3 regions of the Chryseobacterium gleum genome follow, and region 2 is predicted to be linked to each of the others. Evidence: riboswitches for the same ligand, from Rfam matches in the RefSeq annotation. Region 2 holds a riboswitch; each other region holds the start of a gene.
The links. Region 2 has a riboswitch for S-adenosylmethionine ahead of EL165_RS14915 (TonB-dependent receptor plug domain-containing protein). Riboswitches for the same ligand answer to the same signal wherever they lie in the genome.
Positions count from the first base shown of each region.

Region 1: it holds a riboswitch for S-adenosylmethionine, as region 2 does, so the genes downstream of both, EL165_RS18695 (alpha/beta fold hydrolase) here and EL165_RS14915 (TonB-dependent receptor plug domain-containing protein) in region 2, are expected to answer to the same signal.
Region 3: it holds a riboswitch for S-adenosylmethionine, as region 2 does, so the genes downstream of both, EL165_RS17910 (SusC/RagA family TonB-linked outer membrane protein) here and EL165_RS14915 (TonB-dependent receptor plug domain-containing protein) in region 2, are expected to answer to the same signal.

Region 1 covers NZ_LR134289.1:4,107,518-4,110,802, reverse strand. Annotated here, with positions in the region: gene EL165_RS18700 (ACT domain-containing protein) at 1-611, opposite strand, end outside; gene EL165_RS18695 (alpha/beta fold hydrolase) at 608-1,555, opposite strand; SAM riboswitch class I at 1,616-1,723, opposite strand; gene EL165_RS18690 (MGH1-like glycoside hydrolase domain-containing protein) at 1,912-3,285, shown strand, end outside.
Region 2 covers NZ_LR134289.1:3,281,837-3,285,121, reverse strand. Annotated here, with positions in the region: gene EL165_RS14920 (alpha-amylase family glycosyl hydrolase) at 1-1,428, shown strand, start outside; SAM riboswitch class I at 1,502-1,606, shown strand; gene EL165_RS14915 (TonB-dependent receptor plug domain-containing protein) at 1,700-3,285, shown strand, end outside.
Region 3 covers NZ_LR134289.1:3,948,375-3,951,659, reverse strand. Annotated here, with positions in the region: gene EL165_RS17910 (SusC/RagA family TonB-linked outer membrane protein) at 1-1,601, opposite strand, end outside; SAM riboswitch class I at 1,685-1,780, opposite strand; gene EL165_RS17905 (type II 3-dehydroquinate dehydratase) at 2,026-2,433, shown strand; gene pckA (phosphoenolpyruvate carboxykinase (ATP)) at 2,602-3,285, opposite strand, start outside.

The sequences.
Region 1 (3,285 bases), 830 kb from region 2:
TTGAAGGCAATTTTCTTTGAGTTGGCTACAGCAACTACTTTAAGGTCTATTTTTTTACGTTTTTTAATTTCTTGTGCAGATTCAAGTACCTGCTCTATCAGGGTTTTTCCTACGTTTCCGTGACCAATGATTGCCAGATGAACTGTCTTTGGTTTTTTAAAAATTTCAGATTCTATGATATTTCTTGTTTTCTCATCCTGCGAAGAGGTCACTACGATATTGACTCTGTTTTCTCCTGCCACCTGATTTAAAAGTAACGGGAAAACATTATTTCTTGCCAGCTCAGCAAAGACTTTATTGAAATCTTCTGCTACAAAGCCAATCACGGAAACATTATTGATACTATAGATCTGGGAAACTTTTCCTGACTTTCTTTCCGCCTCAAATTCATCGATAAGACAAGCGACTGCTTTCTCTGCATCGTTTTCATGAACCAAAATGGAAATTCCGTTTTCTACCGCTTGTTGAGAGATTACTCCTACACTGATACGCGCTAAGGTAAGCGCTTTAAAAATTCGTCCGTCAATCCCGATTTCTCCTAAGAAATCTTCTCCTTCAAATTTGACGATTGATCTGTTCTTCAAAAATTTTATTTCGTTAGCATTTTTCATTTTTCCTGTAAAATGTTTTTTATGATATTATTTAATTGTTGATATTCCATTAGGAAGGCATCATGCCCGTGTATAGATTGGATCTCGTGATAAGAAACATCCTTATTTTTCTCTTTTAAGTTTTCAAAACACATCCGGATTTCAGAAGCCGGGAAAAATAAGTCTGAATCTACGGAGATCATGCGCATTCGTGCCTGTATATTCTCCAGTACTGTTTCATCAGCATTTATATTCATCAGGAGATGATTCATCAATTTATAAGCTTTTAAACTAAACCTTTCGTTTAGAGCATTACCATGATAAATCAGCCAGTCTTCTGATTCCAGGCGTTGTTTTTTCCTGGTTATATTGGTTTTGAAATCTGTCATTGAGCGACTGTGGAGTTCTATAACACAACATGGCATGAATTCTCGCTTTTGTAATGGTTCTTCTTTATCATTTAACAAGAATTTCTGAACCAGACATTGCGCATGAAGCCAATCGTGTGTTCTGTAATCGCAGGCAATGGGAATAAATATCTCTGCAAGATCCGGCTGCTGGGCAAGCATTTCCCAGGCAATTCCTCCTCCCAGAGAGCCTCCGATAATGGCATATAGTTTTTTGATCTGCAAAGTTTCAAGCCCTTTCAGGAATATCGCAGCGATATCTGAAGGGGTAAAGTCTTCATAGTCTTCAATTAAAAAATTGTCATAACCGTTTCCGGGTATGTTGAAACACAGAACTGTGTATTGATCGGTATCAACAATCTGATTTTCTCCTACCAGCTGCTTCCACCAGCCTTTATCTCCGGATACATTCGAGTTTCCGGTAAGAGCGTGATTGATTAAAATGACAGGTGCTGTAAACAGATCTTTCCCAAAAAGCTGATAGCTTAGCGGGATATGGTATTCCTTTTGGGAATTTGTTTGATACGTAAGATTAATATAGTTTAGTTCTGTTTTCAATTCTATTATATTTAAATACAATTGAAAATGCCACAGGAAATGGCTGAAAAGAACTTCAGTAAGTTATCTGTCCAAAATTATTTTGGTAGAACGTAGCACCTTCTTTACTTGCGCAAAGGGTTGCTAAGGTTTCACAGGGTCTAATCCCTCAACCTTTCTTGATAACATTTTCAATATTTGAATGAACGAATGGTGCAAAGGTAGTTCTTTTCTTTTAAATTCAAAAAAAAATTATTTTAATATTTAAAAGAGCCCTTAAATACAGGCGTTTCAAGGTCATATTAATAATTATTCAGATGAAAAAAATTGGAATTACTTTGCAAAAAAACTAACTTCGTGTGGAAAAATGTTGACATATGACCGCCGAAAAAGAAAGATTACAAGATACCAAATGGAAAAACTGGGGACCTTATGTAAGCAACCGGCAGTGGGGAAATGTACGCGAAGATTATAGCCCGAACGGGAATGCCTGGAATTTTACCAATCATAATAATGCAGAAAGCTATGCTTACCGCTGGGGCGAAGAAGGTATTGCCGGAATTTCTGATGTAAAGCAGCTTTTATGTTTTGCTTTTTCATTCTGGAACAAAAAAGATAAAATGGTAAAAGAAAGGTTCTTCGGATTGAGCAATCCTCAGGGAAATCATGGAGAAGATATCAAAGAAATCTTTTATTATCTGGATAATACACCTACTCATAGCTATATGAAGATGGTATATAAATATCCGATCAATGAGTTTCCGTATGATGATATTCTTAGTGAGAATGGAAAACGCAGCAAAAAGGAACCTGAATATGAGCTTTTCGATACCGGGATTTTTGATAACGATGAGTATTTCGATATTTTCATTGAATACTGTAAGGCAGATCATAATGATATTCTGGCCAGAGTGACAGTCTGCAACCGAAGCCAGCATGAAGCTCCTATCGTGGTGGCTCCTACTGCATGGTTCAGAAACAACTGGAAATGGGGATATAATACCTACAAGGCAGAGCTGAGTGCTTCTCAGGATGGAAGTATTACCATTGGCCACGACAGTATTTCAATTAAAAAACTGTATTCCAGAAATACAAATGCACAAAGTGTATTCTGTGAAAACGAAACAAATACTCCAAAACTTTACGGTACTCCTAAAACAGAGAATACTTATTTTAAAGACGGAATCAATGATTTTATAATTCACGGCCGAGATACTGTAAATCCTGAAAAAAGAGGAACCAAAGCTTCTTTTCTTATAGATGAAGTTATAGCAGCAGGTGAATCAAAAGTTTTTGAATTCAGATTATGTCCTGAAGAAAACGATGAACCTTTTGAAAAATTTGATGAAATTTTCAATACCCGAAAGGCCGAAGCTGAAGAGTTTTATCAGGAAATTCAGAGTGATACCGTGAATGAAGATGAAAGAAATGTGCAGCGACAGGCATTTGCCGGACTTCTCTGGAACAAACAGTTCTATCATTATAATATCGGGAAATGGCTGAAAGGTGATCCGAACTTTGAAGCGCCAAGAAACTTCAGTGAATATGTAAGAAATACGGAATGGAATCATCTTCATAATAAAGATATTATTTCTATGCCCGACAAATGGGAATATCCGTGGTATGCCACATGGGATCTTGCATTTCACTGCGTTCCATTTTCCATCATCGATGCAGAGTTTGCGAAAGGACAGCTGTTATTACTTACGAAAGAATGGTATATGCACCCTAACGGCCAGCTTCCCGCTTAT
Region 2 (3,285 bases):
TTGGTAAGGCTTTGGAATATAGATCCGGATGGCGACGGTTATGGAAATGTAGCTCCGGACAATCCTTACTTTAATCAGGTTCCGAAACATTCATATAATGTATTCAATGACTTTAACCATACAAGTCCTTCAACGCAATATTACGTTGAAAGATGCCTTCAGCAATGGCTGACAGAATATCACATAGACGGATTCCGCTGGGATCTAACCAAAGGATTCACTCAGAGCTGTTCTGAAAATGATGAAGCCTGTACCAATGCCTATCAGCAGGACAGAGTGGATATTATGAAACACTATGCAGACAGGCAATGGGCAATCGATCCGAATTCCTACATGATTTTTGAACATTTGGGAACAGATGCGGAAGAGCAGCAGTGGGCCAACTACAGAATAGCCGAAGGAAAAGGCGTTTTGCTTTGGAATAAACAGACAGATCCTTATAATCAGAATACGATGGGATATAAGGAAAACAGTAATTATGACCGTATGAACCACAGCCTTCACGGTTTTACCAACATGAGTGCTGTAGGCTATGGAGAAAGTCATGATGAAGAAAGGCTGATGTTTAAAAACCTTGCCTATGGTGCAGTAAACGGAAGTTATGATGTTAAAAATCTGAATACTGCTCTTGACAGAATGAAAACTTTCGGTGCAACTTTCTTTACTATTCCCGGCCCGAAAATGATCTGGCAGTTTGGAGAATTAGGCTATGAATTCAGTATCAACAGATGTGCAGACGGTAGTATCAGCAGTGGCTGCAGAACCGATGAGAAACCTGTTGCATTTACGCTGGGATATGATACCAATGCCAGCAGAAAAGCAGTATATGATACCTGGGCTAAAATCATTACCATCAGAAATGCCCATCAGATTTTTAAAACCAAAACATACAGCATAGAATCCAATAACCTTACGAATGACCCCAACGGGCTGATCACCAGAATTTACCTGTACGATACATCTATTACTACAGGAATAAAAAATGTTGTGGTATTGGCCAATTATACAACTTCCGCACAAAACGTGGTTCCTTATTTCCCTTATACAGGCCAATGGCAGAACCTGATGGATGACAGTATTTCGGATGTGGTTTCTACAACGGCTCCCATCACTTTGCAGCCGGGAGAATTCAGAATCTTTGGAAATTATGCAGGTGCTTTGTCTGCAGCAGATATAAATGCAGGCAACAAATTATCACTTCAGATTGCGGATAATCCGGTACAAAACGGTACGGCAAAATTAATTTTTAATAAAGTGAAAAACGGAGAAATTTCCATTTTTGATATGACCGGTAAAAGGTTGAGTTCATTCAAACTGGATAAAGAAAACGGCACATATGAGGTCAAAGTGAACTATCCAGCCGGGACCTACCTGGTACATCTGAAATCAGACACAGGAATAGCAACTCAAAAAATGATTGTTAAGTAAACTAAAAGGCAGATTTGCAGACAGCAGATCTGCCTTTTTTGTCCATTTAAAAAAATAGTCTACTTTTGCAGTAGATTTATCAAGAAAGGTGGAGGGATTTGGCCCGGTGAAACCTTAGCAACCTGCACGGTTCCGGAAGTGCGAAGGTGCTAATTCCAACCCGAGGGGAAGATAAGTGAAATGAATACTCTATATGAATCCCGTTTCTTGAAGTCTTATGTATCTGCGGAAAAGACCGCCGGATAAATTATGATCAATTGGGAAGAACAAAATGAAAAAAATAAGTACAGCTGTATTATTGCTTGGAGCAATCTGGGTTGCTGCTCAGGAGAGCGGGAATAAAGAAAAAGAAATTGAAGATATTATCATCGTTGGAAACCGTAATGTCAAAAGAACAAAGCTGGAGACACCGGTTCCGGTAGATGTTATTAATATCGACAAAATTCAGAGGAGTGCTCCGCAAATGACTGCTCAGGATCTGCTGAACTATGTGATTCCGTCATTTAATGCAGTAAGACAGTCCGCTTCAGATGGTACAGAGCATATTGACCCCGTTACCTTAAGAGGAATGGGGCCGGATCAGGTTTTGGTATTGCTGAACGGAAAAAGAAGACATACAACATCTTTGGTCAATTATCAGAACACAGTCGGGAATGGTTCTGTGGGAACAGACCTGAGTACCATCCCGGTGATTGCCATTGACAGAATTGAAGTTCTCAGAGACGGAGCAGCTGCACAGTACGGATCTGATGCCATTGCAGGAGTCATCAATATTATTCTTAAAAAGAATGCCGGGGCATCAGCAAGCCTTACCTACGGTGTAAGCGGCAGAAATGATGGCGATACGTATCAGGCAGGAGCAAACTACGGAGCTTCATTAGGAAAGAAAGACGGCTACATCAATCTTTCAATGCAGTTAAGCCACAGAGGAAAAACAACAAGAACACAAAATCATGATCTGGATATTTTCGGGGATAATTTTGCCTATGAATTTGCAGATAATCCTGAGATAGCAAGAGCAGAAGATGATGCAGAAATTCAAAAAAGAGGATTGACGCGTGATGATTTTAATTTTCAGATCGGGGATGCACAGATCAGACAGGGACAGCTATTTTTCAATGCAGAATATCCTTTTAATGACCATTTTAAACTGTATTCTTTCGGAGGATTCAGCATCAAGGAAGGAAAAGGTTTTGGTTTCAGAAGGCTTCCGAGCGAAAAATCCAATGTAGTTTCGTCCATTTACCCGAACGGTTTTCAGGCAACGCTGGCATCCCAGATATACGATGTATCTTATGCTGTTGGGGCAAAATATAATATCAATGACTGGCTTCTTGATCTTAGCAATACATTTGGAAGCAACACTTTCAATTACAATGTAAACAATACGAATAATGCTTCATTGGGAGCAAAATCTCCAACGAGTTTTTACGCCGGAGCACACAGCTTCCTTCAAAACACCATTAATCTTGACGTTTCCAGAAACATAAATCGTTTCAATATCGCCTTCGGGGGAGAATTCAGATTTGAACAGTATCAGATCAAAGCGGGTGATGAGGCTTCTTATGCCCAGTATGATATCAACGGGAACATTGCCACCGAAGGTTCTACAGTGCTCGGTGCAGGCGGATCCCAGTCCTTTATCGGATTTTCCCCGGATAATGCACTCAGGAAAGACAGACATTCCACAGCCGTATATGCAGATGTTTCCTATGATCTGGACAAAAAGTTGAACATTGATGCTGCTGCAAGATTTGAAAACTATTCAGATTTCGGAAATACCTTGAATGGAAAGCTTGCTGTACGATATGAATTTGTAAAAAATTATGCAGTAAGAGCAGCTGTGGGAACAGGATT
Region 3 (3,285 bases), 670 kb from region 2:
CCACTGAAACTTCCCAGCAGTGAGGCAGCATCCGGCTCATAATAATAAGGCAGTGAAAACTGGCTTCTTGTTCCGGAAATTGTCTGATAATCGTATTTATAGAATTCATGTCCTGCTAACGCATTAATGTGGTGTTTTCCAAACTTTTTATCATACGTCAGAATATTACTGGTTGTATACGAAAGCGTTCTGGTATTTGTTTTCGTTACCGAACCTCCAATTTCTGCTCCCTGACCAAGTAATGGATTTGAATAATAATGTCCGTTATAATTCACAAGGTCAACAGAAAAGCTTGTCTTGAATTTTAATTCCGGTAAGAAAGTAAATTCCATGAATCCCTTTCCTGAAAAGTTATCTTCTTTATTTTCGTTTTTATCTAATGGAAGGGTTGCAGCGGCATTTTGATTCTGTAAAGCATTGGTAGGCCTGTATTTTCCAAAATCATAAACCGGATTTCCATCAGCACCCAAAACGTAAGTTCCATCTGCATTCCTTTCATAATAAGGATAGAATGAAGGAATAAACCTTGCCGCATTGATGATATTGCTCGCCTTGGAATCTGAAGAAGTAGGTGCCTGCTGAATGCTGTTGGTATAACTTAAGTTTACTCCAACATTCAACCATTTCTTAACTTCAGAATTAATTTTCAGCCTGGTATTATATCTTTTAAAGCCAGATTCAATAGCCATACCTTTATCATCCAGATAACCAAGGGAAAAGAAGTAATTGCTTTTCTCACTTCCCCCGCTGATATCAAGATCCACCTGATTTCTTGATGCTACTCTCTGTAAAATATCTCTCCAGTCATCATTCCAGAGTGGTGAAGCACCAGCTAATAACTTTCCATCTGTTCCTACAGGTTTTGGATAAGCTGTTCCATATGGGTTGATTCCAAGGGTAGAAACAAGATTATCTGTAGCCATCTGAGCTGCCTGCTGGGAAGAAACTTTTCCGGACTGATATCCATTTCTCAACGCCTCCCAATATAATTGAAAGTACTGATCGGTATTGACCTGCTCGTAATCTTTCACTGCTCTTCCGGAGAAACCCTGGCTGATATTAAAATTAACTTTTGCTTCTCCTTTTTTCCCTGATTTTGTGGTAATGATAATAATCCCGTTTGCTCCTCTTGAACCATAGAGTGCACTTGCCGTTGCATCTTTCAAAACACTGATAGATTCGATGTCGCTTGGACTGATAGAGTTCAGGTTACCATCAAAAGGAATTCCATCCACTACATACAATGGATCGCTGGAAGCACTTATTGAACCAATTCCTCTAATTCTGATGGTAGAAACCGCACCCGGCTGACCTGATGCACTTGTCGTCTGAATACCCGCTACCTGTCCTTCCAATGCTTTGGTAATGTTGGTAACAGGCCTGTTATTGATCTTATCACTGGAAATTGTCGCCACAGAACCGGTATAGCTGTTTCTTTTCGCTTTTCCATAGGCTACCACTACCACTTCATCAAGCTCCTTTTCGTGAAGACTGTCTTTTTTGGGTTTTGAATTCTGCGCATTTACATTAGCCACTCCCAAAAAAAATGCAGCTACCGGTGGTATCCATATTTTAGAATTGAATAAATTTTTGCTAATCATAATCAATTTTATTTATCATATATTAAAATTTCACCCTTTGCAGAAAAGTCAGCAAAGGGCATCAATAAATACGATAAACCAAATGCTTATTTTTCCATAAAAGGCTGAATGTAACACCTTGCACGGGTAGGTTGTTAAGATTTCACGGGGTCAGTTCCCTCCATCTTTCTTTATAAGCCGATCGAAATATGGTTGCAAAGCTAAAAACTTTTAGTCTACAAAACAAGTAGACTGATTAATATTTAATGATAAATTTTTAATAATTAACATAAAATTTTAATAAAACCCATTACAGTAAGGAGTTATAGCAGTTACACTATTTTCAAACATGACAAATATCATTATTAATAATTCAATAATGTAAAAATTCAGCACAGTTTAATTTCTATGTGATTTTATTGGAAAAACTTTTTAATTTTATAGTATGAAAGTTTTAATTATAAACGGACCAAATCTTAACCTTTTAGGTACCAGAGAGCCGGAAATCTATGGAAGCATTTCTATGGAGAGTTATTTGGAAATTTTAAAAACCGAATTTCACTCTCACGAATTAAAATATTATCAGTCCAATATTGAAGGGGAACTTATCAACAGACTTCAGGAAGATGATTTTGATGCTATAATTATTAATCCGGGAGCTTATACCCATTATTCTTATGCGATTGCGGATTGTTTAAAGAATATTCGTAAACCCAAGATTGAAGTTCATATCAGCAATATCTATCAAAGAGAAGAATTCAGGCAAAAATCTGTAACAGCAGCTAATACGGATGCTGTTTTATCTGGTTTTGGGATGGATGGATATAGACTAGCTTTATTAAGCTTGAAGTGATTTTTCGCTTATATTCCCACAGATCGCACTGATTCTCATAGATAATTATGCATACAGGAGAATAATTTATGAATAAAGAATCAAATTTATTTCAATAAAATACTCCTATTACTAAAAAATAAAAAGCCTCATCAATGATGAGGCTTTTTGTATGTTGATTGGTAACTATTAGATAGTCTGTTCCTGCAATTGAGGTCCTGAAGCAACTAATTTCTTTCCTTCTTCAGTATCACAGTACTGCTCAAAGTTCTTGATATATCTTGAAGCAAGATCTTTTGCTTTCTCTTCCCATTCTGAAGCATTTTCATACGTATCTCTTGGATCTAAGATTCCTGCAGAAACATTTGGCAATTCAGTAGGAATTTCAAGGTTCATGATCGGAACCTGAGTCTTAGGAGCATTGTCAATAGAACCGTCGATGATTGAATCGATAATTGCTCTCGTATCTTTCAGAGAAATTCTCTTTCCGGTACCATTCCAACCTGTATTTACCAAATAAGCTTTAGCTCCGTGTTCTTTCATTTTACCGATCAATGTTTTAGAATACATTGTTGGGTGCAATGTAAGGAATGCTTCGCCAAATGCAGGAGAGAAAGATGGTTCTGGTTCTGTAATTCCTCTTTCTGTTCCGGCTAATTTGGAAGTATATCCGCAAAGGAAGTGGTATTGAGCCTGATCTTCATTCAGAATAGAAACCGGAGGAAGTACTCCGAATGCATCTGCTGAAAGGTAAACAATCTTCTTAGCGTGACCTGCTTTAGAAGGTAATACAATTTTGTTGATATGATAGATTGGATAGGAAACTCTTGTATTTTCAGTAATTGATCCGTCTGTATAATCTGCTACTCCATT